DNA from 3 places in the Desulfosporosinus sp. SYSU MS00001 genome. Region 1 is predicted to be linked to each of the others. Evidence: riboswitches for the same ligand, from Rfam matches in the RefSeq annotation. Region 1 holds a riboswitch; each other region holds the start of a gene.
What was found. Region 1 has a riboswitch for thiamine pyrophosphate ahead of thiD (bifunctional hydroxymethylpyrimidine kinase/phosphomethylpyrimidine kinase). Riboswitches for the same ligand answer to the same signal wherever they lie in the genome.
Positions count from the first base shown of each region.

Region 2: another riboswitch for thiamine pyrophosphate. It lies ahead of ACPUYX_RS06785 (thiamine-binding protein); the one in region 1 lies ahead of thiD (bifunctional hydroxymethylpyrimidine kinase/phosphomethylpyrimidine kinase).
Region 3: another riboswitch for thiamine pyrophosphate. It lies ahead of thiM (hydroxyethylthiazole kinase); the one in region 1 lies ahead of thiD (bifunctional hydroxymethylpyrimidine kinase/phosphomethylpyrimidine kinase).

Region 1 covers NZ_JBNFTW010000007.1:50,491-61,403, forward strand. The annotation lists gene cydC (thiol reductant ABC exporter subunit CydC) at 1-666, shown strand, start outside; gene ACPUYX_RS13535 (hypothetical protein) at 679-843, shown strand; gene ACPUYX_RS13540 (DNA recombination protein RmuC) at 1,021-2,349, opposite strand; TPP riboswitch at 2,644-2,757, shown strand; gene thiD (bifunctional hydroxymethylpyrimidine kinase/phosphomethylpyrimidine kinase) at 2,952-3,755, shown strand; gene ACPUYX_RS13550 (SDR family NAD(P)-dependent oxidoreductase) at 4,079-4,816, shown strand; gene deoD (purine-nucleoside phosphorylase) at 5,960-6,673, shown strand; gene ACPUYX_RS13560 (DUF3786 domain-containing protein) at 6,822-7,625, shown strand; gene ACPUYX_RS13565 (heavy metal-binding domain-containing protein) at 7,689-8,009, shown strand; gene ACPUYX_RS13570 (hypothetical protein) at 8,040-8,297, shown strand; gene ACPUYX_RS13575 (hypothetical protein) at 8,362-8,571, opposite strand; gene ACPUYX_RS13580 (hypothetical protein) at 9,193-9,672, shown strand; gene ACPUYX_RS13585 (immunity protein) at 9,778-9,972, shown strand; gene ACPUYX_RS13590 (DUF2680 domain-containing protein) at 10,140-10,580, opposite strand; gene ACPUYX_RS13595 (response regulator transcription factor) at 10,746-10,913, shown strand, end outside.
Region 2 covers NZ_JBNFTW010000003.1:66,158-77,070, reverse strand. The annotation lists gene ACPUYX_RS06835 (response regulator) at 1-68, shown strand, start outside; gene ACPUYX_RS06830 (hypothetical protein) at 87-266, opposite strand; gene ACPUYX_RS06825 (DUF2680 domain-containing protein) at 525-848, shown strand; gene ACPUYX_RS06820 (4Fe-4S dicluster domain-containing protein) at 1,017-1,511, shown strand; gene cooS (anaerobic carbon-monoxide dehydrogenase catalytic subunit) at 1,513-3,420, shown strand; gene ACPUYX_RS06810 (NAD(P)/FAD-dependent oxidoreductase) at 3,434-4,684, shown strand; gene ACPUYX_RS06805 (NUDIX hydrolase) at 4,972-5,538, opposite strand; gene ACPUYX_RS06800 (ABC transporter ATP-binding protein) at 5,938-6,699, opposite strand; gene ACPUYX_RS06795 (ABC transporter substrate-binding protein) at 6,703-7,785, opposite strand; gene ACPUYX_RS06790 (ABC transporter permease) at 7,852-8,634, opposite strand; gene ACPUYX_RS06785 (thiamine-binding protein) at 8,639-8,932, opposite strand; TPP riboswitch at 9,087-9,196, opposite strand; gene ACPUYX_RS06780 (IMP dehydrogenase) at 9,416-10,912, shown strand.
Region 3 covers NZ_JBNFTW010000002.1:63,306-74,218, forward strand. The annotation lists gene ACPUYX_RS03695 (SDR family oxidoreductase) at 1-480, shown strand, start outside; gene ACPUYX_RS03700 (HelD family protein) at 859-3,087, shown strand; gene ACPUYX_RS03705 (sensor histidine kinase) at 3,099-3,413, shown strand; TPP riboswitch at 3,484-3,590, shown strand; gene thiM (hydroxyethylthiazole kinase) at 3,674-4,495, shown strand; gene thiE (thiamine phosphate synthase) at 4,482-5,123, shown strand; gene ACPUYX_RS03720 (hypothetical protein) at 5,120-5,254, shown strand; gene thiC (phosphomethylpyrimidine synthase ThiC) at 5,257-6,561, shown strand; partial or broken gene ACPUYX_RS03730 (helix-turn-helix domain-containing protein) at 7,077-7,259, opposite strand; gene ACPUYX_RS03735 (NADP-dependent oxidoreductase) at 7,584-8,522, shown strand; gene amt (ammonium transporter) at 8,967-10,898, shown strand; gene ACPUYX_RS03745 (response regulator transcription factor) at 10,888-10,913, shown strand, end outside.

The sequences.
Region 1 (10,913 bases):
TTGGCTTTTGCCATTCCAAAGGGAAGCAAAACGGCAATCGTCGGACCGAGCGGAGTGGGAAAAACCAGCATCATCAACCTTGTCCTAAGATTTTGGGAACCTGAGAAGGGCAAGATATTCCTTGCTGAACACTCCTTGCCGGAATACGATTTAGAACGACTGAGGGATTTATTCGCTGTCGTTTCTCAACAGACCTATCTTTTTAATGCAACGATTAAAGAGAATCTTCTTTTGGCTAAACCGTCGGCCACGGATCAGGAACTGATTGAGGCTGCTCAACAGGCCCAGCTCCATGAATTCATCCTGTCCTTACCCCAAGGTTATGATAGTTACGTCGGTGAAGGCGGTTTAAAGCTCTCCGGCGGGCAGAGACAGCGTTTAGCTATTGCCCGTGTCTTATTAAAGAACGCGCCGATCATAATTCTCGACGAAGCATTTGCAGGCCTTGATTCGATTACTGAAGGCGAGGTACAAAGGGAAGTCTTTCATCTTCTGGAGGGGCGAACAATAATTTTGGTAACTCACGACATCTTAGGTTTAGAGAACATGGACGAGATTTTGCTGCTCGGCAACGGAAGAGTAATTGAACAGGGGACGCATACAGAGCTTCTTCAATTTGGGGGAGTTTATAATGAATTATGGAAACGGGCAAGATTTATTAGTTAAGGTTAACGTTAAATGACACTATCGAATGAAATGAGCTATTTTACGATGGCTCATTTACTTTTTACGGGTGATTTTAACCCTATTAATGAATTCGCTAGTGAACTCGTTCGGCAAAACAAAACATCGTGGCTTCGGCTGCGTAAGTGCCCTGTGGACACTTACGCCGAAAGCGCCTAGCCCATAACAAATGCTATCGCGCTGAAGGATGGGCTTTACCCCGACTGAAACAAGGTATGGGAACTACCCCCACTTGAAGTGGGAGTCTCACGATTAGTGAATTCGCTGAAAAATTATCTCTTAAAGATTAAAAGTGCTGCCAATTTTTTAAAAAGAAACTGACAGCACTGAACCCTATTAGTCTTCAATATTACTTTCATTCTGTTCTAAGAGCAGATTTGTTTCGTTTACTGGCAGCGATTGAACGGTTTTGAGTTTTCGAACAATGGTGCGCGATTTTTTCGTTGCCGAATCAATAGTATTACTTGCTTCTTGAAGCTTTTTCTGGGTTTTTTCAAGGATCTCCACAAATTTCCCAAATTCCGTTTTGACAGCACCTAAGAGGTTCCAAACCTCACTCGATCGTTTTTCAATGGCTAAGGTTCTGAAGCCCATTTGTAGACTGTTAAGAAGTGCAGCGAGAGTCGTTGGACCGGTAATGATCACCTTATATTCTCGCTGCAGGAATTCACATAAACCCGGGCGCCGCAAAACTTCGGCATATAAGCCTTCAACAGGCAGAAACAAGATGCCGAAATCCGTTGTGTGGGGCGGATCGATATATTTATCATGAATACTTTTGCCTTCCGACTTAAGGCGATTCTCCAGGGATTTGCCAAACTCTTCAACCTGCGGGACATTTACCTTTTCTTGTGCTTCCAGCAATCGTTCATAGTCCTCCAAGGGAAATTTTGCATCAATGGGTAACCAAAGGACACTATCCTGATCATCTCGTGACGGTAATTTAAGGGCAAATTCAACGCGGTCATTGCTTCCGAGTTTTGTCGGGACATTGGTTGCATATTGTTCGGGGGTAAGGACTTGTTCAAGCAAATTCCCCAGTTGAATCTCACCCATAATGCCTCTGGTTTTTACATTTGCTAAGACTTTCTTTAAATCCCCAACACCGGAGGCTAACGTCTGCATTTCCCCGAGTCCTTTATACACGGCTTCAAGCCGCTCACTGACTAATTTAAAGGATTCTCCCAATCGCTGCTCAAGGGTAGCACTGAGTTTCTCATCGACGGTGGCGCGCATTTGGTCTAATTTATGAGCGTTATCCTGTTGAATCTGTGTAAGCCGTTCTTCGACAGTATGACGCAGTCGTTCCAATTTTAAATCAGTGGTTTTAGTTAGGGAGCCTAATTGATCTGAAAAAATATCCAACTGATTGCGCTGGAGGGAAGCAATCTCCGCCATGCGAGTCAAAACTGAATCGTTGAAGGAATGAAGGGTTTGGCTTAGTTCTTCCCGCACCTGACGTGAGTTGAGCATTGATTCTTCGCGATTTTTAGAGATTTCACCATGAACTAAGCGTTCGCTGCGTTCAAGGCCCTTCTCCAATACCTCGAATTTTCCCTGGAAATGGTTCGCTGAATTTTGAGAAGAGCGAAATACTAAGAGAATAAGTAAGAGTAACGAAATACTTACCAGAACTATTAAGGTCATAAGTAAAGGATCTCCCATTGAAATGCCTCCTAAGTTTAAATCTGTAATTACAATAACAATAACACACTTGTAAGACATTTCGCGGTTATTCTCGTATTTTAATAATTTCATTTATCCCCCCCTGGACTGCCAAGTGTCTCTGAAGCCATGGATGGCGAGAAGAGACCGCCGGTCATGGACGACCAAGTGTCTCTGAAGCCATGGATGGCGAGAAGAGACCGCTTCCTAAAAATAAATCGTAAATCATGGTTTGCCCCTGAGTTCACAGAGTTGACTTTCGATTTCGAGCGTGTTAGATTTTAGAAAAACATAAGCACAGAGCGGGGGAGCTGGAAAGGCCGGCTGAGATTTAGACCCTGGAAAGTCTAAGACCCTATAAACCTGATCTGGATAATGCCAGCGTAGGTAAGCAGTTACTCTTTTTGGTTAAATAATTAAGAGCTTAACTCCTATTCTGGAGATAGGCTCTTTTTATTTGAAAGAGTGAACTCGTTCAGCTAAAGCTGAACATCGGGGCTTCGGTGGGGGACTCTACCCCCACCGAAGCGGAGAACGGGGGCCACTCCCACTTGTAGAAGTGGGAGTCTCACGATTAGATGAAAAATCATGGGGGGAGAACAATGAAAAAAGCACTTACAATTGCCGGCTCAGACAGTAGTGGAGGAGCAGGAATTCAAGCCGATCTAAAAACCTTTTCCGCACATGGCATTTTCGGCATGAGCGTCATTACCGCCGTCACGGCTCAAAACACACAAGGAGTTTTTGCCGTTCAGGATATTTCCAGAGAGGTGATAGCAGCTCAAATTAAGGCGATTTTTGAAGATATTGAAGTCGATGGTCTCAAAATTGGCATGGTTTCTCAAATTTCCACTATTGAGGTCATTGCTGAATCTCTAAAAAACTATTCTCCACAGAACATTGTGCTAGACCCGGTCATGGTATCAAAAAGCGGCTACCATTTGTTAAATCCTGAAGCCGAGGTGACACTCATTCGTAAGCTTTTGCCCTTAGCTACCATCGTAACACCTAATATTCCGGAAGCAGAAGTGATGACGAAAATGTCAATTCGAAATCTTCCCGAGATGGAAGAGGCTGCAACAATAATTTGCCAAATGGGAGCTAAGAATGTTCTTCTTAAAGGCGGACATCTGGAGGATGATTCAACAGATATTCTCTATAATGGTCAAGACTTTAAGTATTATGCTTCAAAACGAATAGCGACGAAGAATACTCATGGAACCGGCTGTACTCTGTCTTCAGCTATAACTTCTAACCTTGCCTTAGGCTATTCCCTTGATGAAGCAGTTTCCCAGGCTAAAGAATACATTACTGCTGCGATTGAACACTCTTTAGACATAGGCAAAGGTGTTGGGCCGACTCATCACTTTTATGAGCTGTATAAGAAAGCCGGAATGACGAACTGAGATTAAGAATTTGTTCAAGATTTCTATAAGTGGGGGTGGGTCCTTCGTTATCTTCAGGTGGGGTAGAGTCCTTCTTCGCTATTCCTTTTGGGAAAGTCAGCTCGGCAATAATGCCCACTGGACATTATTGTATCTGAAGCCCTGATGTTCAGCTTTTGCGTAAGCGAGTTCACTTTCTTGGATTAGTTTTACGATTTTTGGCAACCTAAAGTCTGGAAGGACCCTCTGGATTAAACTTGTACAGTTTTAGAGGGTGCGCTATACTAGAATTCAATATTTTAAATTTATATAATACAGATTTAAGACTTAGAGGAGGAGTTTAAATGCTGCAAGGAAAAATAGCTTTAATTACTGGCGGAGGTACGGGAATCGGGAGAGCAATCGCCTTGATTCTTGCTAAAGCCGGGGTCCAGATTGCCGTTAATTATTCCCGTTCGGAAGATGACGCCTTAAAGACAAAGGCTGAGATCGAAAGTTTGGGTGTTCGTTGTCTAACATACCGGGCCGATATATCGAAAGATGAAGACGTCAGATTAATGATCAGGAAGGTTGTTAACGACTTTGGGAAATTAGACATACTTGTTAATAATGCCGGTATGACTCACTTTGTAGATCATACTGATTTAGAAGGTTTAAAGGAAGAATACTGGGATGACATAATGGGGGTAAATGTTAAAGGAACGTTCTTTTGCTCCCGTGCTGCCGCCCCAGAACTTAAGAAAACTCGGGGATGTATCGTCAATATGGCATCCATTGCCGGCCTGACGGGATTAGGCAGCTCTATTGCTTATTCAGCCTCAAAGGCTGCCGTTGTCAGCATTAATAAATCTTTAGCTCGCGTTTTAGCTCCTGAGGTTAGGGTCAATGCTGTAGCCCCGGGAATCGTACAAACTCGTTGGGTAGCAGGTAAGGATGAACATATCGCCCATCTTGCAGCCGGTACTCCCCTTGGACGCGTGGCCACCCCGGATGATATCGCCGAAGTTGTTTACGCACTTATTGCACATGCCGGCTTTGTAACCGGGCAAACGATTGTTGTTGACGGCGGGAATTTCATCTAAATCCTAAAGAGGTAAATCCTAAAGTATGCATTGGTATGAAGGAGAGAAACTATAATGTTGCGGAAGTTGATAATCTTTGTTGTGATGCTATGTCTGATTTGTTTTCCAGTAACGTTATTCTCTCCTCAGACCGCTGACGCCACCACAATAACTCCAACCGATTATGTCTCTTGATTGGGATAAAAAGGTACTTGACAAAAAACAGAATAGGATTATAATTAAATCATAAACAATAAATAAAAGATTCAGTTAAGTTCTTGTTAGGGCATTGCTAGGTGAAGTTTCGATTCTTCGGAGGTTTTCAGCATTGCGGTTTTAATGGGTGCTGAATTCGTTGAATTGATAACTACCTAGTAAGAAGGTAGTTCTTTTACGTTAAGAAAGCTTTCCCGCAAAGTTCCTCCCCGTAACTCTGTTGTCGTTAGTCCCATAAAATTTCTTTGGTAATCAGTAAGTCATTGATTCTGCTAGGAAATTAGGTCGAGATTTCAGAGGATTGTTCCCGAAACACATTTTATCAGAAGTAGTGGAGGATTTGTCGAGATTAGTTTGCTAACCTAACATGATTTGGTTCATATTTTCTTAGTGAGTATGTTGAAAATTAATCCAGAGCCGTTTATCCATTAATTCTGGGGGGAACTTTGCGGGATCCATTGGTTAAAAGAAAGGTCACTAATTGGTGGCCTTTTTTGTTTGCACTCCTCGCAGCTGTGCAACACAGAGGGTTAAAATCCTTTCACTGCCGTTACCTGTTCGGTGCTGAAGCCAATATTAATCTGTCCGGAATTTATGGACTGACAAATCTTCATCCTTACCTAAAACTTACCACGAAGCAACGCAATACAAACCTCTGGGGATATTGTATAATAAGGCATAAGGACATTGGTCCTTAAGTCTTTTTCATGTATATCCTCTTTGTCCCTCCGGGACAGCATAATCGGAGGGAACCTTTTTCTTCTTTTCTAGTGCGGTTGGGAACGTACTGCTTATAGTTTCTTAGAGGATAAATGAAGAAAATTTATGGATTAGTTTTAGGAATAAGCCCGCCTTTTGGTGGGCTTATTCCATTAAAGTGGACAGATCGTCATAGAATCGGGTAAAATAAGATTGATTAGAATTGTTTAATTTAGGAAGGTGACGTTTATGAGTATACATATTGGCGCTAAAGAGGGCGAGATTGCAAGGACCGTTCTTTTACCCGGCGATCCTTTGAGAGCAAAGTTCATAGCAGAGACCTTTCTTCAAGATGTTGTTTGTTATAATCAAGTAAGAGGCATGTTCGGATTTACAGGTACTTATCAAGGAAAACGGGTTTCTGTTCAAGGAACTGGAATGGGAATGCCCTCAATCTCAATCTATGTTAATGAACTTATTACCGAGTTTAAAGTCAAGAATTTAATTCGCATTGGTACATGCGGTGCTATGCAGGAGGATATTCATCTTAAAGATGTCATTCTGGCAATGAGTACCTCAACTGATTCCAACATGAACAAACTTAGATTCAACAATATGGATTATGCTCCAACGGCTAATTTTTCCTTGCTCATGAAGGCCTATAATAATGCTCTAAAATTAGGAGTCCCTGTTCGAGTCGGCAACATATTAAGCACGGATACCTTTTATGGAGATGAACCTGATGATTGGAAGCACTGGGCTAAGTTTGGAGTTTTGGCAGTGGAAATGGAGGCAGCAGCCCTCTATACTTTAGCTGCAAAATTTAACGTCAGGGCCCTTGGAATAATGACTGTCAGCGATAGTTTTATAACGCATGAAATTACAACCTCCGAAGAGCGTCAAAAGACCTTCCGAAATATGATTGAAATAGCTTTAGAAACAGCATTAGAGTTAGAAGATTAATTATTTAATAGAATTTATGTTAGATTTTATGTATAGAGTCTATATAGGACCTGACTTTACAATCTTAAGGTCCTCAAAAAAACTTAGAGATGTAAAATAGTCTCAGAAGAACTTATGCAGCGTTTCAAAATAGGGGGTGGCAAAGCACATGTCACTGGATAATCCTTTGGAAGTTTACAAATTGCTCCCTAGATCAAATTGCAGACAATGCGGCTTGGCAACTTGTCTTGCCTTTGCTGCAGCAGTAATTAAGGGAGAAAAACAGTTCACTGGATGCCCTCATTTAGAGAGGACGCTTATTCAGGAATTAGAAGGAAAGATCGTTCGCCAATCGACCCCGGAAGAGCAATTGAAGCAAGTTCTTGTACCTTTGAAAAATGAAATCAGTAAGATAAACTTTCCCGCATCAGTAGAACGGTTAGGGGCTGCTCTTTCCGGAGATAAGCTGATCATCAAATGTTTGGGAAAGGATTTTGGCGTTGATTCTGAAGGAAATGTTATCTCTGACTGTCATATTAATGTCTGGGTAATAGTGCCTTTGCTCAACTATACTATTTACAGTGCCGGGAAAGTTCCTACCGGGAATTGGGTTCATTTCAGAGAACTAAGTAAAGAGACTGTATGGAATACATTCTTTGAGCAACGTTTTGAAAAACCTTTAAAACAACTTACCGATGATCATCCAGACCTGATTGAAGATATGATTCATATTTTCAGCGGCAAACCTGTTCCAACAAGTTTTGAAGCAGATATTTCTCTTGCCTTGTATCCCTTGCCTAAAGTTCCTTTACTCCTTTGTTACACGAAACCAACAGAGGACATTGAATCAAAATTAAATGTATTTTTCGATGAGACTGCAGAAGTTAATCTCCAGCTGGATTCAATTTATAGGTTGTGTGTTGGCCTTTTAGTGATGTTTCAAAAGATTGCCTTACGACATTTAAAATCTTAAAGAAAGCTAAGATTTAAAATTTCAGCAATGAGATAAACGATTACTATATGGGAGGGAAAATCTATGATTTTATCGACAACCCCGTCTATTGAAGGACATCATATTACCTCGTATTTAGGTATTGTAACCGGAGAAGCTATTATGGGTGCCAACATTATGCGAGATATATTTGCCAGTATTACGGATATTATTGGCGGACGCTCAGGTGCTTATGAAGAGAAACTGCAGGATGCGCGAAGTGTAGCTTTAAGAGAGTTAGAAGAGCGGGCAGCACGAATAGGGGCTAATGCGGTCGTCGGAATTGATTTGGATTATGAAGTGATTGGTCAAAATGGCAGTATGCTAATGGTTAGTGCTTCTGGTACAGCCGTACATGTTGAATAGTTTATTACATTGTCCCTAAAAGGAGGATATATGGCAAAATTTTATAAAGTTCTTTGGTATTTGGCGATTTTGGTCTTTGTCATTACAATGGCTGCTTTCACCATGGGAATTCTATTAATGGGTGTTCTTCTTGTCGGAACAATAGGGATTTTACGTCTTTATTGGAAAAGAAAACATTACCGAAGTTTTAACAAGCATAACAATCACAATCATTTTGCCTCTGGTGAAATCATAGATATTACACCGAAGTCCTCAGCGTATAATGTTCATTTAAAGTTAAGGCGATAGCCATAGTCATAGCAAACAGCCTCCTCGCAATGAGGGGGCTGTTTTTGAATCGTCTCAGTAACCATTAACGTGCCCTTCTAAAAGGCATTCGCGGAGCTGATTGAAATCTGCTCCCAAGGTCCTCATAGGAATTAATCCCCTTTTTAGCTAAGAAGCGTTGCATACCGTAAGGCATCGCTCGATTAGATTGATTTAAGAACTCAGTATTTCCTCCCGCATCCTGGCCTCCGAGTTCTCCACCTTGATTTAACGCCCGATTTCTACCAAGAAACATTTTTGGCACCTCCTTCAATAACCAATATATGCCATTTGCGGTGTGTTTGTTTTAATATCATGTTCGTATAGCAAAATTAGTAAACTGACTTTTACGATTAATCATTAAAATTTCCGAGATTTATTGAAAGGTGAATCATCGCACGCATGTCGGTGTTACTTTATTGTGACTCAATATTATCACATCAACCCACGTGGAGACTGTCAGAAGATTAAGTAACAGACACTCTGAATGCGCCTGTAGCAAGGGCTTCAGTTTTGGGTATTTTCTCAAATAGAAAAAAATGTGAAGGTTGTGCTAAGACTGCGTCCTTCCTTGGCCTCCGCCTATGCTGGCGGTGGTCTTTTTTGAGTGTGATGGAACGCTGTGTAGCAAGCAACTTTTATGCACGGTGTGGATAGGGGTTAAGGTGGTATTGATAAAATCAAAGTCGTAGCCGTCGTTGTTATTTGTATATGTTATTGATCTGCAGTATTTTAAAGATTTCCACAAATAAATATAACTATTAATAAATAAAGGAAACAAAGAGGATGTATGGAATATTTTAAATATATAGGATTATTGTAACGGTTTATCTATTATAATTTACTAATTTAAATATTGGAGAGGAGCATTTACACATTGGCTGCTGTTTTGACTACCGACGTAAACCCCGGACAATCAAAGAGCTTTTCTAATGGAAATATTGTTGTGTCTGCAACTAAAGTAACTGAATCTAAATTAGCTCCCGTATCTGGTATCAACAACATTTCTGCTTCTGGTGATATAGTAAAGAGGGCTACCTACCAGCGTACTGTAACTGAATTTGGTATTGAAGTGTTTCAAACAACAAATTGGGTTCAATATGTTTACAATGGTACTACAATTAAAGAAATTCAAGGTTACGATGCTTATACATCGATAAACCTTAACCCCACAGTTACTACTGAATGGGACGGTAAAATGGCTTGGGGCGTTGGTACTAACACTGTAAACACTTGTGGTGACGTACATTATGGTTTTTTCTACAAAGACATAGGAATACGTTATGCCAACGCAACAATTGGACTTTGGGTAAATGTCGCGAATAACACAAGTAGCGGTTACTTTAATGAATTATAATTAGAGAAACTAGAAAACAAGTCATTCATAAAGTCTATGAATGACTTGTTTAAGCTTTTGTATTCTATAAATTCCTAATAATAGGTATAAGAAGAGGTGCAAAAAATGAATATAGGTTTTGGTGTAGGTCCAAATGCTGGAGAAACGCCCCCCGCTATTATTTCTCTTATGGTAATCATTTTCGCGATTTTCTTTTTTGTGAGTGTATTAAAATATATGAAGAAAAAAATTGAGTTGGATAAACAAAAAATCGAACAAATTAATATGCTTATTGAGATTTTTAAGAACGTTAAAGATTAATGAACGGCTTAAGGGTTTCCCGATGGGCAACCCTTGGCCGTGGGTTATTTTGATATTCATTCATAATATAGTTGAGTAACCCACAGTTCGTCAATTGCATATTTTCCAAATAATAAAACGCTGCCTGATTGGTCTTCAGACAGCGTCAATATTAACGTGTAAACCGTTTAAGGATATAAACCAAGCCTGCAACCCATTCCCTTACCGCTTCCCATTCTATTTCCTGAGCCGCGTCCCATACCTTGTCCTCCCATGAGTCCGGAACAATTGCCGGTTCCATCACATAAGGCTTGATTGCTTTTTATTGCTGTATAAAGTTGATCCGCCTGTTGTTGGGTTAATTGGCCATCCTTAACTCTTTGATCAAGTATGGCCTTTTTTTGTTCTAACATTTGAGCTTGAAATTCTTCCAACTTTCCGGCTTCTTTAGCAATAGTTCCATAAGTTTTACCTGAAGCTCTTTCTTGATTGACAGCAGTGATTGATTGTCCCGTGACACTTGCCGCTATGTCCGCAGGTGTTTGATTTACAGCGGCATAAGCTGTCCCGGCAATCCCCAACATTCCCAACACAGTTAGGGAAACTGCAAGCTTTTTGTAGATTTTCATCAATCCACATCCTTTCAATAATTTATTACAGTTTTAGCTTACAAAGAAATTGTGGCAAAATTGTGGCAAAACTTTGAACCCGTTTTGACATTAAGTGTGCCACAAATTTGTCACAATCATGAAACGAATTAATGGTAAAATTAATTTAGAGTAGGGGGGGATATTATGAAGAAGTTTCTTCTAATTGCCGATGATAATGAGGGTATCCTCGATATCTTAAAAACCTATGTGAGTAAAGAAGGCTATAACCCCATCGTTGCCCGTGATGGGGAAGAAACGCTCCTAAAATTTGCCGAGTATCAACCCGCGCTGATTCTCCTGGATGTTCTGATG
Region 2 (10,913 bases), on a different contig from region 1:
TGAAACCCTTTGATATTAATGACCTGGTAACTATTGTTGCTAATCTTACGTCAACAAGAGCGGCCTAAAGACTATTTGATCTTGCCCTAATGTACGAGAAACGGTCTAACTTCTTCAAGGGCTTTTCTTAATTCCTCAAGAGCATGTTCATCCATTCTTCCAGAATTACGCATTCTTTGAATTAAGTCTTCAGGAGTAATCCCTTGCATTCGCATAGCTGAAACAATCTCTTTTTCGTCTTTCGTTAAATCCTTCCATTCTCGCACAGGAAACACCTCCAAATATTAAAACGGTCGTCGTTTGGAATCTAGTCTTTGAATTGCTGTTTGGTTCTATTCATAGATTTTAAAGTCAGTAATATTATGAAAAAAACCATTTCTCAACTTATGATTTTCTTGAATTTTAAACAATTTAATCCAAACGGCTAATTTTCACAATTTCTTGACATTTTCTTAAAATTATCTCCTCCGAAATTGGGCATTCTAAGCACGTTCCAGTTAAACAACTACAAGGAGGAGTGCAAATTGTTAAGAAAGTTTGCAGTGACTTCATTAACCGTAGCTTTCCTGGCCTTTGGTGCCGGAACTTGTTTAGCTGCTCCGGATCCTGCGAAACTTGATGAGCTTAAAGCCTTAAACCAGCAAATGTTCACGCTGAAAAAGCAAATGGTGGATAAACAATTGGAAGCCGGACTCCTTGATCAGGAGAAAGCAGCCAAAATAAAAACCTTCATTGAAGAGCGTCAAAAGCAGGTTGAAGATGATTTTGCTAAAGGACAATATTCCGGCTTCGGAAAGAAACATGGTCATGGCTTTAGTAAAACAAGCCCTTCTCCAAGTAACAGTTAGTCTTAAGTAACCTTACAGATTATCAACTGGAACAGCCCCTCGGCTTATAAGCTGAGGGGCTTGCTTAATTTATTGGTAACAAAGAATATGGGTTAACTCCTTGAAAAAATGCCATAAAATGTAAACTTCTATCGTAAGATAACTTAGGAGTATTAAGGAGGGATAAATGTGAGACATATTCTTGCCAGAAGCGAACTTTGTCTCGGATGCAAGAGCTGTGAACTGGCCTGCGCAGTTGCCCATTCGACCAGTAAAACCCTGTTTCAGGCACTTGCTGAACCCAAGTTACCTCAAAAAAGAATCTTTGTCGAGTCCAATGGTGAAGAAAATTTTCCCTTGCAATGCCGTCAGTGTTTAGATTCTCCTTGTGTTCATGCCTGTATGAGTGGAGCAATGCGAATTGACTTAAAGACTGAGCTTATACAAGTTGACAGCCAAAAGTGTGTTGGATGTATGATGTGCGTCATGGTCTGTCCCTATGGAGTTATTGCTGAGATTCGATCAACCCGCCAAGTGGCAAAGTGCGACCGCTGCCTTGACTTAGATTATAATCCCGCTTGTATCTCAGCTTGCCCCACAAAAGCTTTGCAATTTGTGGAGGTTCAGGAATTCACTCACAGCGGGAGAAAGGCCTTTCTAGAATTAGTGAAGGGAGTTAATTAAGATGAAGTCATCAAAATCAATCGATCCTGCCGTTATAGAATTGTTGCCCAAAGCCTTTCGAGATGGAGTCGAAACTGTTTGGGATCGTTACGAAGCTCAACAACCTCAGTGCGGCTTTGGAAGTTTAGGAGTTTGCTGCCGGCACTGTGTTCAAGGCCCTTGTCGAATTGATCCCTTTGGCAATGGCCCGAGCAAAGGGATTTGCGGAGCTAGTGCGGAAACCATTGTAACGCGCAATTTGCTGAGACAAGTAGCAGGCGGGGCGGCAGCTCATGTCGACCATGCCTATGAGGCTGTTGAAGCGTTAGAGTTAGCCGCCAAAGGAACGATTAATTACTCCATCACGGATGAAATGAAACTTAAGCAACTTGCCCAAGGTTTAGGCATCGATGTCTCAGATAAAGAAAAACAGAAACTTGCTCTGGAGATCGTTGAAGTTGCTTATAGCGATCTGGCGAACCATGAAAATAAGCCTGTTCAGTGGTTAATGGCTCATGCCCCCAGAGAAAGAATCGAGGTTTGGGAAAATCTTGGGATTCTTCCACGCAACCCGGATCGAGAAATTCGTGAAGCCATGCACCAAACGACTATGGGAATGGATGCCGACCCCGTAAATCTCGTTTTGGCGACAGCTAAACAAGGTCTCGTAGATGGCTATTCCGGTTTAAAACTAGCAACAGACATGCAGGATATTCTATTTGGAACTCCTACACCCGTTATCACTGAAGCTAATTTAGGGGTTCTCAAAGAAGACTTTGTCAATCTTGTTGTCCATGGGCATGTCCCCCTGCTTTCGGAAAAAATCGTTTATTGGTCGAAGAAGCTTCAAGCAGAAGCTATTGCTGCCGGAGCTAAAGGAATTCAAGTCGCGGGAATTTGCTGCTCAGGCAACGAAGTCTTAATGCGCAACGGCATTCCCCTTGCCACGAACTTCTTAGCCCAGGAATTAGCCATTGTTACAGGGGCAGTTGATGCTATGGTCGTCGACGTTCAATGTATTATGCCTTCTTTAGCCCAAGTCGCAGCTTGTTATCATACGGAGATTATTACAACTATGCCGATTGTCAAAATACCTGGAGCGAGCCACATACCCTTTACTTTGGAAAATGCGGATCAGGCTGCTCAAGAAATTGCCCGCAGGGCAATTACAGCTTATAGCCGAAGAATCGAGGAAAAAGTTAAAATTCCGAATCACAAATGTAAAATTATGGCCGGATTTAGCGTGGAGGCAATCATTGGAACATTGAAAAAAATTGATCCCGAGGACCCACTTAAACCCCTCGTAGATAATATTGTTAAGGGCAATATTTTAGGAGTGGTGGGCACAGTGGGCTGCAACAATGTCAAAGTTACTCAAGATCTGATGCATGTAGAACTTGTGAAGGAACTTGTGAAAAATAACGTTTTAGTCGTTGCCACGGGATGTTCTGCCCATGCCCTGGCGAAAGCGGGGCTTATGAATTCCGAGGGAACGGAAAAGTATGCTGGGGAGGGACTAAAGACTGTCCTATCGACCTTAGGCCAAGCTGCCGGTCTTAGTGCTCCCCTTCCACCGGTGCTGCATATGGGAAGCTGCGTTGATAACTCAAGAATCGGGGATTTAGTCACAGCTATTGCCGCCTATCTGAAAACGGATTCTGCCGCATTGCCTGTGGCTGCAAGCGCTCCTGAACTCCAACATGAAAAGGCCCTAAGTATTGGGACTTGGGCCGTAACCTTGGGACTCACAACTCACCTTGGTGTTGTTCCGCCTGTTCTCGGGAGTAAAATGGTAACCGAGTTTCTTACCAAGGACCTCAGTGATGTAATTGGCGGAAAATTCTATGTCGAAACCGATCCACTTAAAGCGGCTGAAGGACTTCTTGAGGATATCCGGGCCAAGCGGAAAAAGCTCGGACTTCCTTGTTAAGGAAGGTAGAAATATGAGGTATATCGTAGTTGGCAACAGCGCTGCTGGCCTGTTTGCTGTCGAAGAAATTCGCAGGCATGACACCCATTCAGAACTCCTCGTTCTCACAGCTGAACAAAAGCCAAGTTATTCCCGCTGCCTTACCACCTATTTTTTAGCAGGTGATATTCCCGCTTCCCGACTTTACTTACGGGATGACAATTTTGCTGAACAATTGAACTTGAACATTATCTATGGAGTCAACATTAACAGGGTTGACCCGGTACGTCAGCTGATTCAGAGCACGGACGGGCGGGAGTGGCGTTATGATAAACTTCTGTTTGCTATGGGATCTTCGGCAAAAAAGCTCACCGTTCCCGGCAAAAATCTTCCGGAAGTTTTTACTCTGCGTACCCTAGAGGATGCGGAAGCCATTAATAAAGTCATAGAACAGGGATCAAAAAAGGCAGTCGTCGTGGGAGGAGGATTAGTCAGTTTAAAATGTGCTTACGCGCTGAGAAAACGGGGACTTGAAGTCATTGTAGTAGTCTCCTCCGGACAAATCCTCTCTCAGATGCTTGACAGCAAAGCTGCCGGTATCATCGAAAATCATTTAAGAGCAAACGGGATTCAATTTCTTTTCAAGACTGAGGTGATAGCTATTTCAGGCAAGGACCATGTGCAGGTTGTCCTGCTCTCACCTCAAACAGAACTTGCCGCTGATCTCGTAATCGTCGGTAAAGGCGTATGTCCTAATATTGGAGAATTACGGCATTGCGGCTTTAATATTGGCAAGGGGATTCAGGTAGATGCTTTTATGGCCACCAACCTGCCCAATATTTATGCAGCCGGCGATATTGCCGAAACCTGGGATATAGTTCGCCAAAAGTTCGCAGTAAACGCTACCTGGCCGAATGCAGCGACTCAAGGTAGAATTGCCGGAGCAAATATGTGCGGAGTCCATAAAGTTTATCCGGGATCATTGAGCCTAAATTCGGTTGACTTTTTCGGCCTCTCAGCCATGTCTGCCGGTATTACTAAGCTTAGTAAAACCATGGGAGGAGATTGGGAAGAAGAACTAGCGCAAAGAATCATTGATGGCAGAACCATCTACCAAAAACTAATTTGGCAGGGGGACACCCTCAAAGGCTTCATCCTCGTTGGTGACACTTCCCAGTGTGGTGTTCTGACAGCTTTAGTCAAATCAGAGCGGCCTTTAACTTGGGCCCAAAAGAAAGTCGCATTGAGGAAACGCGGAGCCTTAGCAGCGGAACTGATAATGTGAACATGCTCCCACTACTGGCTTGTTCACCTCCCTTGTAAGTTTATTATACTAAAACGAAGAGACAATAATTTGTTGAGAAACGCAATTCATTCCCTCCCTAATCGTTGCGACGATTTGAGGAAGAGGACGATTTGCTGACGGGTTAAACATTATCTGCGAGCTCCTTCTTAGGAGCTCGCGGTTCCATTTGAAGATTATAAAAAGGCCTATCAGTTTCATAAAGTGCAGATGTATTAAGAAACTGTTTGCTTCACGAAGCAACAAGCCTTCAATACTTTGTTTACAAATTAAGCGGGAAAATTCGGCAAATCCTTGATTTTAGCTATTAGTTTCGTATAGACCTTATGCATATGAGGTTCGGTACTATAGGTGTTGATTTCAGTTAACGGAATCCATTTAACGCCGCTGTTTTCATCTTCCTTAACCCTAAGCAAATCCTTTTCATCCCCTTCGATTAAGAACGCAACGGATAAATGCAAGTGAGGGGATACATAAAGTCCGCGTTTTATGTGCCCTAAAACAGTTAATATATCCAAGGAAAAAATATCGTTGGAAACTGGACGAATAGTCTTTACGCCCGTCTCTTCCTGCAGTTCTTTTATTGCCACAGCCAATAAATCTTCATCCCCGTCAGCATGGCCTCCTATCCATGACCAGGAGTTATAAATATTATGATGGATCATAAGCACTTTATCTTTGCGACTGTTGACCGTAAAGGCTGAACAGGTAATATGTGCTACTTCATTGTTCCTTGTCAAAATATCTTTAAATACTTCAGCGCAAAATAAGAAGACCTCTTTATCCTTCGCTTCTTGTTCATTATAGGGAGAATATTGTTTTATTAATTCAAGCATGGTCCCCACTCTTTCTTTATAACTTCTAATAACTAATTCTGATAACTAAAACCAGATTAATCTTCCTTGCCAAAAATACCCCTTATTTTTCCTTATCCTAACACAAAGCGGTTTCAATTATATAAACATTGCATTACATCACTTAAAATTGACACAGCGTCGAGACATTCGGCATGGCCAGGGGCTGCCTTCGCTCAGAAGGTTTATTCTTCCTGATAGTAAAAGAGACCGGGATTAAACCCGGTCTTTGGCAACATCTTTTCCAATTTTATCAGAATCAAAGGGAAGGGGAATCTTCTCAGTGTTATCTGGCTTCCGTGACTTGTTGTTCGTTTTTTTAGCCATAGCCAATTTACCCCCTTTAACGTTTCACAAATAGGATTCTCTGATTAATAAATTCTATACATTCCTTTTTCCATTCAACAAATCCAACAAGTGTTTTTTAATATTAATGGCTTCACCGGAAAGGAGAAGGTCCTGCTCACGAGGCCTGGAGAAGGGAACTTGAATCTTATCTAAAATTCGAGCAGGGCTATGACTTAAAACAACAACTTCATCGGACAAAAGAATTGCTTCTTCAATATCATGGGTAATAAAGACAACCGTCGGACGGCTTTGACTCCACACATTAAGAAGCCATTCCTGCATTTCCCGCCGGGTCAAGGCGTCCAGTGCTCCAAAGGGTTCGTCGAGGATCAGAGTGTTCTGTCCAAATAAGAAGGTTCTTAGAAGTGCTCCCCTTTGCCGCATTCCACCGGATAATTGATGCGGGTAATGATCCGCAAACTTACCCAAGCCAAAACGATCGAGCCAGTGACGTGCTGTCTCTCTGGATTTACGTTTATCCTCACGCCGTATGTCGCTGCCTAAGGCGACATTGTTCAACAACGTACGCCAGGGCAATAGTAAATCTTTTTGGGGCATATATCCCACTTGACCCGGGATACCCTTAATGGAGCGACCCTCTAAGAGAATATCACCTTGGGCAGGCATCCCCACTCCGGCGATCAAATTACAAATCGAACTCTTTCCACAACCGGAAGGACCAATCAGAGACACGAATTTTCCCGTTTCTACCTCAAGGTTAATATTTTGCAAAACATCCAGAACAGATCTTCCGCCGTCCTGATAAGACAACGATACGTCTTTAAGTACTAGCATAATCTAAGCCTTGGGCAGGAAGCTATTAGTAAACGCCTTATCTGTGTCGATCATTTTATCCAGTAGTTTGTGATCAAACATCCATTGGGCATAATTGTGCCAAACAGAGGATTTCTGGACACCCCATTGTGAAGCATCAGCCTGATACTGCTGACTAATCCAGGCTTGACTCTTCTTGATAAGCTGCTTATCTTCTTCCGGTGCGTTCTTAATCAGAATGTTAGCCGCATCATCCGGGTTTTTAATAGCATATTGGTATCCTTCACTAACGGCTTGAGTGAAGCGGCGAACAACATCGGGTTTTCCCTGAATCATTTTTTCACTTGTAACTAAAACAGGCGTATAATCGTCAAGTGCCGGATTGATATCTTTCAGCCATATCATATTGAGAGGTGTTCCGGCCAATTCAGCCTGAATCCCTTCCCAACCATAAAAAATCCAGGTCAGATCGATAGAACCTTTTGACATACTGGCAATGGGATCAGCATCTCCAATGTTTATCATTTTGACTTTATTAAAATCTGCATGTTCCTTTTCCATCAAGGCTTTAATGGTTTCTGTCTCCGACGGCAGACCCCAACCGCCGTAAGTCTTGCCTTCAAAATCCTTCGCAGTTTGGATATTCTTACTCTTCAGTGAAGCAAAACCCGATGTGTTATGCTGCAAGATTGTGGCTATAGAAACTAAGGGCAGCCCTTGGACGCGGGCGTCGGTGACTTGTTCCTGGGCGCTTATTCCGAAATCGGCTTTGCCGGTCGCCACTAACTGTTCCACCGTTCCTTGGCTCGAAGGAGGAACGATTTGGACATCCAGGCCCTCCTTGCTAAAATACCCTTTGTCTTTAGCCACATAGAGGCCCGTATGATTTGTATTTGGTGTCCAGTCCAACATAATTGTCACTTTGTCTGGCTGAGCTGCCGGCTTTGTCTGCGCAGATTCTGTTGCTTTCTGCGTGCTTGTGCTGCATCCGGTTAACAAAAGGAGAGCACATAAACTTGCCGCCAGCGTTACACTTAATACTTTTTTAACCTGCTTTATTTTCTTTCGTCCTCCCACAATTTCTGATTTAAACAATGGTTTAATCATAATTCCTACTCCTTTTCCGCGACTTCTTTAAAACCCGGGAATATTACAAGGTTCTACTTGACGATTTTAATCTTCCTTAGTATGTAACCAAGGTAAAGCAAGGTGCCGAATTACCGCGATTAAGACAAAATAAAATAGGCTTAATACTGTAATAGCAACAATTGCGGCAAATACCTGATCCGTTCGAAATGAATGCGACGAACGTGTTAAATATACTCCTAAACCGGAACTAGCTCCAAGCCACTCCCCAATCACTGCTCCCATAACACTATAGGTTGCAGCTATCTTCAATCCTGCGAAAAATGACGGTAAAGCATTGGGCCAGCGAATCATATACAAGATTTGCCAACGTGTTGCTCCCATACTCTTAAGCAGATTAAGCAGGTCATCATCACTGACTTCTAATCCTTCTATTAAACTCACAGCGATTGGGAAAAAACATACTAAGACAACAGTGACAATTTTAGGCAGCAGGCCATATCCCAACCAGAGAATCAAAAGTGGGGCAACCGCAATAAGAGGCACCGTTTGGGACACAATTAACAAGGGGTAAAACAAACGCTTAATTAGAGGCGAAAGTACCATTGCCACCCCTGCCACTAAACCCAAAGCTATTGCCAAAACGAACCCTGTAGTTGTTTCAAAAAGTGTCGTCAACGTATGTGTCCAAAGCAACTCTCTAGTGTTCCAAAAGGCTTTCATAACTGCTATAGGAGAAGGAATCAGCCAGAGAGGCAATTTAAAATAGTAGACAATGATTTGCCAAAGGGCCAAACAGATCAACAAAAATACGATTGTCGGAATACTATCATGCCATTTTCTCTGGAACCGTCCTGATTTCAATGGCATTTCCTTACTTCTCCCGGTATTTTTTGATCTTTTCTTCGATGGTCGTTTTACCAGGATTATAGTCCATCTTAATATACGTCATAACCCTAGAGGCACCAGCTTTTATACAGGCATCCTGTGCCTTTCGTACAATAGCCCACAGTTCATCGGGTTCCCCTTCCATGGTTGTTTCCATCGGTCCAACCTCATAGGTTACACCACTGGCTGCCACAACAGCGATTGCTTCATCGACAACTTCAAAAAGCCGATCGTCTTCAACTTTTGGCAACACCTGAAATGCCATCATAATTTTAGCCACTCCAGACCACTCCTTATAATTAGTATCATTTAGCAATCAGACGGAAACCTTATCGATACAGATTTCCTTCGGCATATCAACTAGATACTTCCCATCCGAAAATTCTGCCCGTTTTCTGGAGAAATTACGAAAACCGCACATGACATGCGCGGTTTACTTTATCTCAACACGTTTCCTCCGCTGGCATTATCCAGATCAGGTTCGGTCGGCAGTAACTCTAACCACCCTCTCAGCCTAATTTCTTAAGCTCCCGTTATATTCAGTTTATGCCTTCCCTTTAGATTAGCACACATGGGGGGATTGCACAAGCATGTTTATTAAAACCTGCTTCAAACACTTTTAACATTTGCTCAACCATCCTCACATCTTGATATGGTAAAATAGATCATGTCTTCAAGGGTTTTAGGATTGACAATACCTAACTCTTCATATAGACTAGTAAAAATTCTTCGTTTGAAACCTTTAAAACAGGGAGTGTTTAAATTGGCTTATTACTATGAAGATGCGTCAAGAACGTTTAGCGAATATTTGCTCGTTCCAAATTTGACAAGGACAGACTGTATTCCCAGTAATGTTAATCTCAAAACACCTTTGGTTAAATTTAAGCGCGGCGAGAAATCCCCTCTGGAGCTAAATATACCCTTTGTATCTGCAATCATGCAATCGGTATCTAACGATAGTTTAGCCATTGCTTTAGCAAGATGCGGGGGACTTTCCTTTATTTATTGTTCACAGTCCATAGAGGAACAAGTCGAAATGATTAAGAAAGTCAAACGATTTAAAGCCGGTTTTGTGGTTAGTGATGCCAACCTTACGCCTGAACATACGCTGAAAGATGTTATACAGCTTAAGAAGAAGACCGGACATTCGACCATAGCCATTACTGAAGACGGCACTTCCTCAACAAGATTAATGGGACTCGTGACAACTAGGGACTATCGGATTAGCCGGGACGTTCTGGATAAAAAAGTTTCCGAGTTTATGACCCCATTATCGAAGCTAATCGTAGGCCAAGAGGGAATTAGTCTCAGTGAGGCCAATGATATTATATGGGAGCACAAACTGAACAACTTGCCCATTATTGATAAAAATCAAAACCTCCTCTATTTTGTATTCCGGAAAGATTACGACGATCATAAGGAAAATCCTTATGAATTATTGGACTCGGAAAAACGCTTTGTCGTTGGGGCCGGAATTAATACGAGAGATTATGAAGCAAGGGTCCCCGAATTAGTGAAAGCCGGCGCCGATATTCTGTGTGTTGATTCCTCCGACGGGTTTACCGAGTGGCAGGGGAGAACCATTTCCTATATTAAGAATAAATATCAGGGAAGCGTCAAGGTTGGCGGCGGCAATGTCGTTGACCGTGAGGGATTTATGTATTTAGTAAACTCCGGAGCTGACTTCGTTAAAATTGGAATCGGTGGAGGCTCTATTTGCATTACCCGAGAACAAAAAGGCATCGGGAGAGGCCAGGCCACTGCGGTTATTGAAGTCGCTAAAGCACGTGATGACTATTATAAAGAAACAGGGATATATGTCCCCATATGTTCTGACGGCGGAATTGTTCACGATTATCATATTGTCCTGGCCTTAGCCATGGGCGCAGACTTTGTCATGATGGGAAGATATTTTGCCCGTTTTGACGAAAGCCCCACAAAGAAGGTCAAACTCGGCAACAATTATGTCAAAGAATATTGGGGTGAAGGCTCTAATCGAGCCCGCAATTGGGAAAGGTATGACTTAGGGGAAGGGGATAAACTCCATTTCGAAGAGGGCGTTGACAGTTATGTCCCTTATGCGGGCAGATTACAAGATAATTTAGAGGGAACTTTAAGCAAAATCAAATCAACAATGTGCAGCTGCGGAGCAATCAGCATTGAGGAATTACAGCGAACAGCCCGTATGTCGTTAGTTTCTTCTACAAGTATTATTGAAGGCGGCGCCCACGATGTAATCCTAAAAGAGAATAATTATTAAG
Region 3 (10,913 bases), on a different contig from region 1:
CTAGCTGAGAGAGGGGTTCGCTCCGCTGTCATTAGTCTTGCACCCTCCGTGCATAGTGATGCGGATAGCCATGGATTTATTCCGCAACTTATCGGTATTGCACGTTCAAAAGGAGTATCTGCCTATGTTGAAGAAGGAGCTAATCGATGGCCGGCTGTTCATAGGCTTGATGCTGCTAAGCTTTTTCGTCTGGCAATAGAAAAAGCACCGGCTGGTTCATATTTTACGGGAAGAGGCGAAGAAGGAATTCCTTTTCGTGAAATTGCCAGTACTATCGGAAAACACTTAAACGTTCCGGTGGTAAGCATTTCCCGTGAAGAAGCAAATGCTCACTTCGGATTTCTTGGTGCATTGGCTGCACTTGATATTCCAAATCTAATGCCGGGAAACTCCGCACGAACAAAAGAGATATTGGGATGGAACCCGGTGCAGCCGGGCTTAATTGCGGATTTGGATCAAGGTCACTATTTCAATAAATAATCTACTGCGTGTGTTATTGTTACTTCATTATAAGTTTGTTATGGGCCAATAATACGGTTGATATATCTAATGCGTTGATGTGAGAATATAGAGGTTCTCACGTCAACGCATTTTGTTTTGAGTAAAAAAATACTAAGAAGTTCGACTCCTATAGATTATCGGAGTCGAACTTCTTAGTTCTTAGTATGATGATTTTATCACTGTCTGTTTGACAGCGCTCAAAATTTTTTTTTGCTATACTTGAAGATTTATTTATTATATAATAAGAAATAGACGCGGTGGAACAAAAATTATACAATATCCAAATATATTATAACACAAATTATACAGTGATGTCAAGTTGTTTCTTCAAGATTCTTAGTTTAGGAGAGTGATCCGATGGACAGTTACCAAGAAAATTATCACGCGGAGATTGAGTATCTCAGGAAGGCATTGGCTTTTATCGAGGAAGAAGTGGAAAAAGAAGCGAAGAATTTAGAAGAGAAAAAGAGTGATTTGATTGCCGCTAGAAAGGATATGTACGAAAACTCCCTTCACGCTTCGAGTGACTTTGAAAGTCTTGTAGATATAAACCTGCATTCTATGCAAATAAATAATTATATCGCTAGTTACAATCCACGGCGTATCCAGAACCTCAAAAAAATGATAAATTCACCTTACTTTGGGCGGTTTGATTTTATAGAAAAAGGGTTTAGTGAAAAAGAAAGAATATACGTTGGACTTTACAATTTAATGGATAGGAACACGGGTCAAGTCTACGTTTATGACTGGCGCGCACCCATTTCAAGTATATTTTATAGGTATGAACTAGGTGAAGTAATGTATGACACACCGTCAGGGGTTAGCCGGGGAGATGTTTCTCTGAAAAGGCAATATAAGATTCGAGATTCAAAGCTAAAATACTTTTTCGATTGCAGTGTCAGGATTACTGACGAAATACTGCAGGAAGTACTAAGCCATAATACTTCAGCCAAAATGAAAAATATTATCGAAACAATTCAAAAGGAACAAGACGTCATTATAAGGGATAGGGATCACGAGCTCTTAATTGTACAAGGTGCAGCGGGTAGTGGCAAAACATCGATTGCACTGCATAGGATTGCCTTTCTCCTTTACGAGGGTCTTAATTCCAATCTGCGATCGAATGAAGTCGTCATAATATCTCCCAACACCGTTTTTAGTCACTATATTTCGAGTGTTCTTCCTGAGCTGGGGGAAGAAAACGTGAAGCAAAGCGTATTTGACGATTTAATCTCTGAGGCTTTTCAAGGCAGGTTTGGGGAAGAAACAAGGGACATGCAGATTGAAACATTGATACATTCCCGAGGGAAGGCGAGTGATGACGTTCGGCGGCAAAGCATCGATTTCAAGGGTTCGAGGGCATTCAAGCAAATTCTTGATAGACTATTATGGCATTACGCCCATCGGCTTATTCCCTTTGAGGATGTCTATTATGATGGAACAATCCTAGCGACGAGGCAACAGCTAAAGAACCGTTTTCTACACAATGAAATTGGTATACCGATGGCAAAACAGCTCAAAATCATCGAAACGTCCCTCTTGAAAAAAGTCCACCCATTACAGAAAAAGAGACTCCAACGCTTGGAAAAGATTGTGGAAAAAAGTGAAGGGCATGAGTTTGAAATAAAGTCCTTTAGCCGATTGTTAGCCATCAAACAAGCCGTGGCTTTCCGGAAACGAATTCAAAAATTCACGAACGTTGATTATAGAGACTTGTATATGCTGCTGTTCAAGAACCGTGGGCTTTTGCTCAAGCTGGCGCAAGGTCTAACACTTCCGGAAACTATTGAAGAAATTATTTCAACAACTTTGCAAAATCTAGAAGAGGGGCAAGTGTACTATGAAGATTATGCCCCGCTTCTTTATTTGAAGTTAAAAATCGAAGGGAATGATGTGGTTTCCGGGATCAAACATGTGGTCATTGATGAAGCCCAGGATTATACTCCTCTGCAATACGAGGTTTTTAAGATGTTGTACAATAATGCAACCTATACTGTCTTAGGAGACATCCATCAGACGATTGAAAAAACAACAGACGGTTCACTATATGACAATATTTCTGAGATACTCAATAAAGGTAAGACAATTAAGCTGTCATTAAATAAAGGGTATAGGTCGACCTGTGAAATCAACACCTTTGCACAGACTCTACTAGGTGAAGGTACCCAACACGGTTATGCTTCTATTGAACGTCATGGTGAGGAACCCAAGGTCATACCTCAAGAAACATTAGAGGCGATGGATCAGTCGATTATTGAAGATCTAGCGAAGTTTACTGAGCAAGGGTATGAATCCGTAGCCGTCATATGTAAAACTCAAGAAGATGCCGAAAAGGTGTTTAGTCGGTTGAAAAAATCGGTGCTACTAACACTTATTAAACCTCAAGGAGGGGAAGTTACAAAAGGTACATTGGTTATTCCAACTTATATGGCAAAAGGATTAGAATTTGATGTTGTGATCGCTTATGATGTTAGTAAAGAAAACTATGCGAATGATTTTGATAGACAATTACTCTACATTACCTGTACACGAGCACTCCATCGACTGGTTATTTATTATAAAGGAGATAAAAGCCCCTTGATTTAATCAAGATTTTATTGCTAAACCTTGTTGATAATGCCCTTAAGGCGTCAAAGAGTGGCGACAGAATATCTGTCAGGGTATTCAAAAATGACGAGTCAAAGATATTTCTTGAAGTTAAGGATAGCGGAATAGGGATACCAAAAGAGGAGATACCAAAAGTGTTTGAGCCGTTTTTTATGGTTGATAAATCCAGATCAAGAGCGAATAATGGAGTAGGACTTGGACTCTCTTTATGTGCGGAAATTGCGAAAATTCATGACGCTTCAATAGAAATCGAAAGTGATCTTGGAAAAGGTACCACCATAAAAGTTATATTTAATGGGGTTTGAAATGCGAAACTTAAAATGCGTATGTGATTATTCAAGGTTGATTTTTCGTTATGCTGTAGTATAATTACAAGAAAATACAAAGGGGAGCTTGCGATAAGCAGGCTGAGAGTAAGCTGAATGCTTAGACCCGTAACCTGATTTGGGTAATGCCAACGTAGGGATATACTTAGCAGAGATTACTGCATATATACTTTCATTGGTATGTATGCAGTTTTTTATGTTGACATGCCTTTCAGTTTGTATTTACGAAAGGAGATATTATGATAAAAGAATGTATTGAAAATGTCCGAAAAAATGCACCTCTTGTTCACAATATTACAAACTATGTAACCGTGAACGATGTTGCAAATGTGCTTCTTGCGTGTGGGGGAAGTCCGATCATGTCGGATGATTTGGAGGATGTAGAAGAAATTACTTCCATTTGCGGCGGCCTGAACATTAATATCGGAACGCTGAACAGAAATACAATACCGTCCATGTTTCTTGCGGGAAAGAAAGCAAATGAACTAGGACATAAGGTTTTGCTTGACCCGGTTGGCGCAGGAGCAAGCAAGCTTCGTACAGATACGGCAGTAAAGCTGATGAAAGAGATCAAGTTTAATGCAATCAGAGGAAATATTTCAGAAATCAAGACCTTAGCACTTGGAAGCGGAAGTACGAAGGGCGTTGACGCTGATGTTGCAGATGCCATAACGGAAGCCTCTCTAGATAACACTGTTGCGTTTGTGAAAGTCTTTGCGAAAAAGGCAGGCGGCATCATAGCAGTGACGGGAGCTACTGACCTTGTTACGGATGGAGATAAGTGTTATGTCATCAGAAATGGAAGATCGGAAATGGGCAAAATCACAGGCACAGGCTGTCAGCTCTCCGGAATGATGACGGCCTTTCTTGCAGCCAATCCTGAAAATGAGCTTGAAGCAGTTGCAGCAGCGGTGTGTACCATGGGTCTTGCAGGAGAAATTGGATGGAGCAATATGCAGCCTTCTGATGGAAATGCTACATATCGGAACAGAATTATTGATGCCATCTATAATATGGACGGAGAAACACTGGAAAAGGGAGCAAGGTATGAAGTGCGATAAAAAGGATTTGTTATTGTATGCTGTTACGGACAGGTCCTGGCTGGGTGATGGGACTCTCGGAAGTGTGGTGGAGAAGGCGCTGAAAGGCGGTGCAACCTTTATACAGCTTAGGGAAAAAGAACTGGAGTATGGAAAATTCCTTGAGGTAGCAAAAGAGATAAAAAGCTTGTGTAAAAACTACCATATCCCCTTGATCATCAATGATAATGTTGATATAGCTGTTGCTGTGGATGCAGATGGAGTCCATGTAGGGCAAAATGATATGGAGGCAGGCAATGTACGTGAACTGATAGGCAAGAATAAAATTCTTGGAGTATCGGCACAGACGGTGGAACAGGCAGTATTGGCAGAAAAAAGAGGCGCGGATTATTTAGGAGTCGGGGCTGTATTTCCTACCGGCTCCAAGGCTGACGCTGAGGATGTGAGCTCTGAAACCTTAAAGGAAATCTGTAAAGCTGTCAGTATTCCTGTCGTGGCGATTGGCGGTATCAGCAAAGATAACGTAATGGAATTATCAGGTTCCGGAATATGCGGAATAGCCATAATCAGTGCAATCTTTGCGCAGATAGACATTGAAAAGGCCACATCTGAGCTCAAAGGATTAACCGAAAAGATGGTGACGGCATGATTACGAGTACATCTTTGATCAGGATGTACTTTATCAGTGCCATTGCTTCGGCTCTTGCTAAAAGCATAGATCTGGAAAAAGGAAGCGAACCGCTTAACCACGCATGGAATACTAATGAGGGGAAGAAATGACAATGAGGGAATATGCAACGCAGATGGAAGCTGCAAGAAAAGGAATTATTACTGAAGAACTGAAAAAAGTAGCCCAAAAAGAGCTGATGACGGTTGAGGAACTGAAGCTGTTGGTTGCAGCAGGAAAAGTGGTAATATGTGCAAATAAAAATCATAAATGTATCGATCCGCAGGGAGTGGGCTCCATGCTGAAAACAAAGATCAATGTAAACCTCGGCGTCTCAAAAGACTGCAAGGATTATGATATGGAAATGGGAAAAGTGATGGAAGCAGTTAATATGGGGGCCCATGCAATTATGGATTTATCATCACACGGAAATACAATTCCTTTCAGAAGAAAGCTTACAGCGGAATGTCCGGCTATGATAGGAACGGTGCCGGTATATGATTCTGTAATCCACTATCAGAGAGATTTAAGCACCCTTAAAGCAAAAGATTTCATTGATGTAGTAAGGTTTCACGCCGAGGACGGGGTTGATTTTGTAACCTTGCATTGCGGTATTACCAAGAAAACTATAGAACAGATTAAAAAGCATAAAAGAAAAATGAATATAGTATCCAGAGGAGGCTCTCTGGTATTTGCATGGATGTGCATGACTGGTGAAGAGAATCCTTTTTACGAGTACTACGACGAAATTCTTGATATATGCCGTGAATATGATGTGACAATATCATTAGGCGATGCCTGCAGGCCGGGATGCCTTGCAGACGCTTCCGATGTGTGTCAGATTGAGGAACTTGTGCGGCTTGGTGAACTAACCAAAAGAGCCTGGGAAAAGGATGTCCAGGTAATGGTGGAAGGACCGGGCCATATGCCGATTGATCAGATTGCTGCCAATATGAAAATCCAGCAGACTATTTGCAATGGGGCACCATTTTATGTATTAGGGCCACTGGTAACGGATATAGCACCTGGCCATGACCATATTACATCAGCAATCGGGGGTGCCATTGCAGCTTCAGCTGGTGCAGCTTTTTTATGTTATGTGACACCTGCAGAGCACCTGGCACTGCCGAATTTAGAGGATGTAAAGCAGGGCATTATTGCCTCCAAGATTGCTGCCCACGCAGCAGACATTGCCAAGGGTGTAAGAGGGGCAAGGGAGATTGATGACAGGATGGCAGATGCAAGAAGAGTTTTTGATTGGGAAGCACAATGGGAATGCGCGATTGACCCGGAAACGGCAAAAAAAATCCGAGCGGATAGGAAGCCTGAGCATGAAGATACCTGTTCCATGTGTGGAAAGTTTTGTGCGATAAGAAGTATGAACAAAGCACTTGCAGGAGAGCATATCGATATTTTGTAGTTAAGGATTCGTGCGTCTTATATTTAAAAGTTTAGTTGATAAAGAGAATGAAATTTGCGGAAAATCTTCAAAATTTTTAGTAGCGGCTGTAGCTGTTATTTTTATAATCATAGGTTCCTTGACAGTATTTAGTCCACTTTATTGCACAGGCCTAGTTATTCTGCCTGTGCTTTTAGGCTTTTATGGCGCATAGACTGTTAATGTGATTTCAAACCCGACATATTGACAACTCTAAGCATGTTGATGTTACTTCATAGTGAGTATTTTTTCAGAAGTAAAATGTACAAATATATTCAATGCGTTGGTTGAGAAGTCTTTCTCGCCAACGCATTTTTATTATGAGTTAAAGAGCGGATTGAGGGTGAAGGGGATGACAATTTGAAAAGAATTATTTCTTAATCGGAACTCAATACTCACATCTGTATTCTGGAGAGCGCATATCACCTTCTGGATAAACCTCAAGCCCTGGTGTGTTACAATCATGCTGATATCCAGTAGCTGGAACCACTCTGAATATACCCTTTTGTGAAGGCTTCTGGCGTTTCATAGCCATACCTATAGGCTACATCGATAATCTTTTTGCCGGATAAAATATCCTGTACAGCGAGTGTAAGCCTTCTTCTGCGCACATATTCAGCTATCGTAACACCGGTTATCAAATGATACATACGCTGAAAGTGAAACGGGGACGATAAGGCAAATCCAAATAAATGAATCGAGCAGGAGAGGGTGGCTAGTGAGATGGGACTGGGTTTTTCTCGAAGATTGACAAAGCTCATAAAAAGATAAGTTAAATCCTAATAGGATTGTTGAGGGCGTTAGTTATTGGTATTTCAAGAATTTGACCATACTTTAAAAAAACGGGGTCAAATTGAGAACGGAAGCAATACCTTTTATATTTTAGTGACAAGTTACGAAAACAATATATTGTAATTTATAACGCAATATGGTAATATGAATTTTGCAAATTACAATATCTTAATAATGTAACTTGCAGTATCAAAGTTAAAGGAGAATTTTTTATGTGTAATTTTGTAAGCAGAGCGGTTCAGCTCGAGTCATTCGGCGGTCCTGAGGTCCTCAACATCCGAGAAGTACCCGTGCCGCAGGCTGGATCTGGGCAGATTCGGGTGCGCGTCACCGCGGCCGGACTGAACCCGATGGACTGGTTCATGACCTCCGACCCAGACACCGCCACTCGATTCGGCTTGAGCCTGCCTTCCGGGTTTGGAACCGACTATGCTGGGATAGTGGACCAGGTTGGTGACGGTGTGACCGAGTTCGCGGTCGGCGACCGAGTGTTCGGCGGAGCTCTATCCCGAGCGGTAGCCTCCTACGTTGTAGTAGACGTGGCAGGGACCATCGCGGTGGGTGGCGACGCGCACCACACCCCCGACGGTGTCGACGATCGCACTGCCGCCACCCTTGCTATCGCGGGCTGCACGGCCTCCGCCGCCCTCGCCGTGATCAACCCCGGCCCGGACGACACGGTGCTCATTGGCGGCGCGGGAGGCGGGGTCGGTGTGTTCGCCGTTCAGCTCGCTCGGCTCGCGGGCGCGCGAGTGATCGGAACGGGATCGGCGACCTCGGCCGATGCCCTGCGTGCCCTCGGGGCAGAGCCGGTCACATATGGCGACGGCATGGTCGACCGACTCCGCGCCCTGGCTCCCGCCGGCGTCACTGCGGCGATCGACCTATATGGGACAGACACTATGCAGGCGGCACGAGAACTTGGCGTTCCGGACGAGCGTATCACCACCATCGCTGCACAGGTCAACGGGATCACGCCGGCAAACGGTGCTAATGCTGCCCCTGGCGCCATAGATGAGATTGCTCGCCTAGTCGCGGCGGGTCAGCTCCGTGTGCCCATCGCAGCAAGTTTTCCGATGGAGCAGATCCGCGCGGCGGTCGAGCTTCAAGCCGGCCGGCACGTGCACGGCAAGATTGTCATCGACATCTAGGTGTTGTTCCAGGACCTTGTCGTCGTTAGCTCGGCTGGTCAGGTCATCTACCTATAGGGCTTGCGTTTACTACTCATGATGATCAAAAGTGTGGGTTAGATGATTAAACTTAAATAGGAATATCCCTTTAAATAGGAGCATCCCTGTTCTACCCCTTACAGGAATGCTCCTGTATTTTTCTCACATATTTTCGATATTGAATCAGAGGTTTTTTTCTATGCCAATGTGGAAGAGGAACTTGTTTGTCTGCTGGTTCGGAATGTTCGTCACGGATATTTATTAAATTGCTGGAGATAATAATGGACTATAATGATTTCGGATGTTTAGTGAAATGCTTCCTGATAAGCGAAATATAAAGCGAAATGTAATCTTACTAATCCATTCCATTACATAGATAATCTTTTTGTGAATTTTTAATGGTTATGCTGGAGTGAAATATAAGACATGAGTATTAATCATTTATGGATTATTGTCAGTGCATGTTTTGTTTTCTTTATGCAAGCTGGGTTTGTATGTTATGAAGTTGGCTTCATTCAATCAAAAAATGTAATTAGTGTAGCTATTGAAAATATCATTACATTTGTCATTACAACTTTAGTTTATTGTTTTATAGGATTTGCACTTATGTTTGGAAACAGTCATTGGGGGCTTTTTGGCGGTGATTTCTGGTTTCTCAATAACCTATCTCATGCGCATAATTCTCTAGGCTTTGTTTTTGTATTTTTTGAATTAATGTTTGCTGGAACAGCGGTAACTATTGTATCTGGGAGTATGACGGAGAGAACTAGACTTTTACCTCTATTAATTGCCGACGTTTTTCTGGCAGGATTTATTTATCCTTTATATGGGCATTGGGTGTGGGCAGATATGTTTACCAATCAGTCAGCTTGGCTAAAGCAGTTGGGATTTATGGATTTTGCAGGAGCCACAGTCGTACATTGCACTGCGGGCTGGGTTTCTTTAGCAGGAATCATCATTGTGGGGCCGCGCAAGGACAAATGGGATGCTAATGGTAAGATTAAGAAATTAGGGAGATCGAATATACCTTTTGCTGTGCTCGGAACATTTATTTTATGGTTTAGTTGGTTCGGGTTTAATGGGGGAAGCCTTTTGGAATTTAATGACAGAGTTGGGCTAATCCTCTTAAATACTAATTTTTCGGCAGCAGCAGGTGTTGCCGGCGCTATACTGACAACCAGTATCTTCATTAAAGATCATAGTTATATGGAAGCTGTTTTTTCGGGTGCCTTGGGTGGATTAGTGGCGATAACGGCTGGTTCTAATTATCTTTATCCATCTCATGCGGTTATGGTAGGTTTTATCTCAGGGTCGGTCGTTATATTAGCTAGCTTATTGATTGAAAAACTGGGACTAGATGATGCTGTGGGTGCAGCACCTATACACGGTTTTGGAGGTGCTGCAGGAACCATATTATTAGCTTTATTCACTCCAGCAGAATTTCTTGGAGGCCAAACACGTATAGTTAAGATTCTAGTTCAATTAGCAGGGGTAATACTTAATTTTGTTTGGGCTTTTGGTTTAGGACTGTTATTGTTTTATACAATCAAAAAAACAATTGGCTTACGGGTAACTGAAGAAGAAGAGGACAAAGGGTTAAACATTGTTGAATTTGCTGATATTTATTCATGGCAAGACTATTTGAAGATGACACATTTTGAAAATTTAACACAAGATCTCAACCTTAAAATTCATGCTCAAAATCAATTATTGCAGAAACAGGCTAAACTTTTGGTGGAAACGCAGGAGCATGAACGGCTTAAGTTGGCTAGAGATATTCATGATGGGGTTGGGCAATCCTTGGCAGCTTTAAAATTACAATTGGGTATGGTTGCCAATAAGGTTAAAACTGAGTACAAAGATAATAGATTAAGTAGTCAGGTCGAAGGAACTGTTAACCTTGCAACCCAGACTATTGAGGATATTAGGGCTGTGCTATTTAATTTGAAACCAGCTTTTTTAAGTGAAAAGGGTCTTAGTACTGCAATTGAAGTTTTAATAAAGAATTTTGAAAAAACTACAGGGATCAAGTCAGAATTCAATTTATTAACGGAAATGCCGTCTTGGGAGGATGCTGCGATCTTGAATATTTATCGAGTAATTCAGGAATGTTTAACAAATATCTTAAAACATGCTCAGGCAACCATGGTAAACGTTAATTTTGTAGGGCTTAAAAGGAATTTGTATTTGTTTCAAGTCAGCGATAATGGAGTAGGTTTTGAAGCTGATGGAGTGCATACTGGATTGGGATTGAATTCGATTCAGGAAAGATTACAAATGCTGGGAGGGAGACTTCAGATTATAACGGCAGAAGGCCAAGGAACTTCATTGATGATGGAGGTGCCTTTTGAAGATTAAAGTATTTTTAGCAGA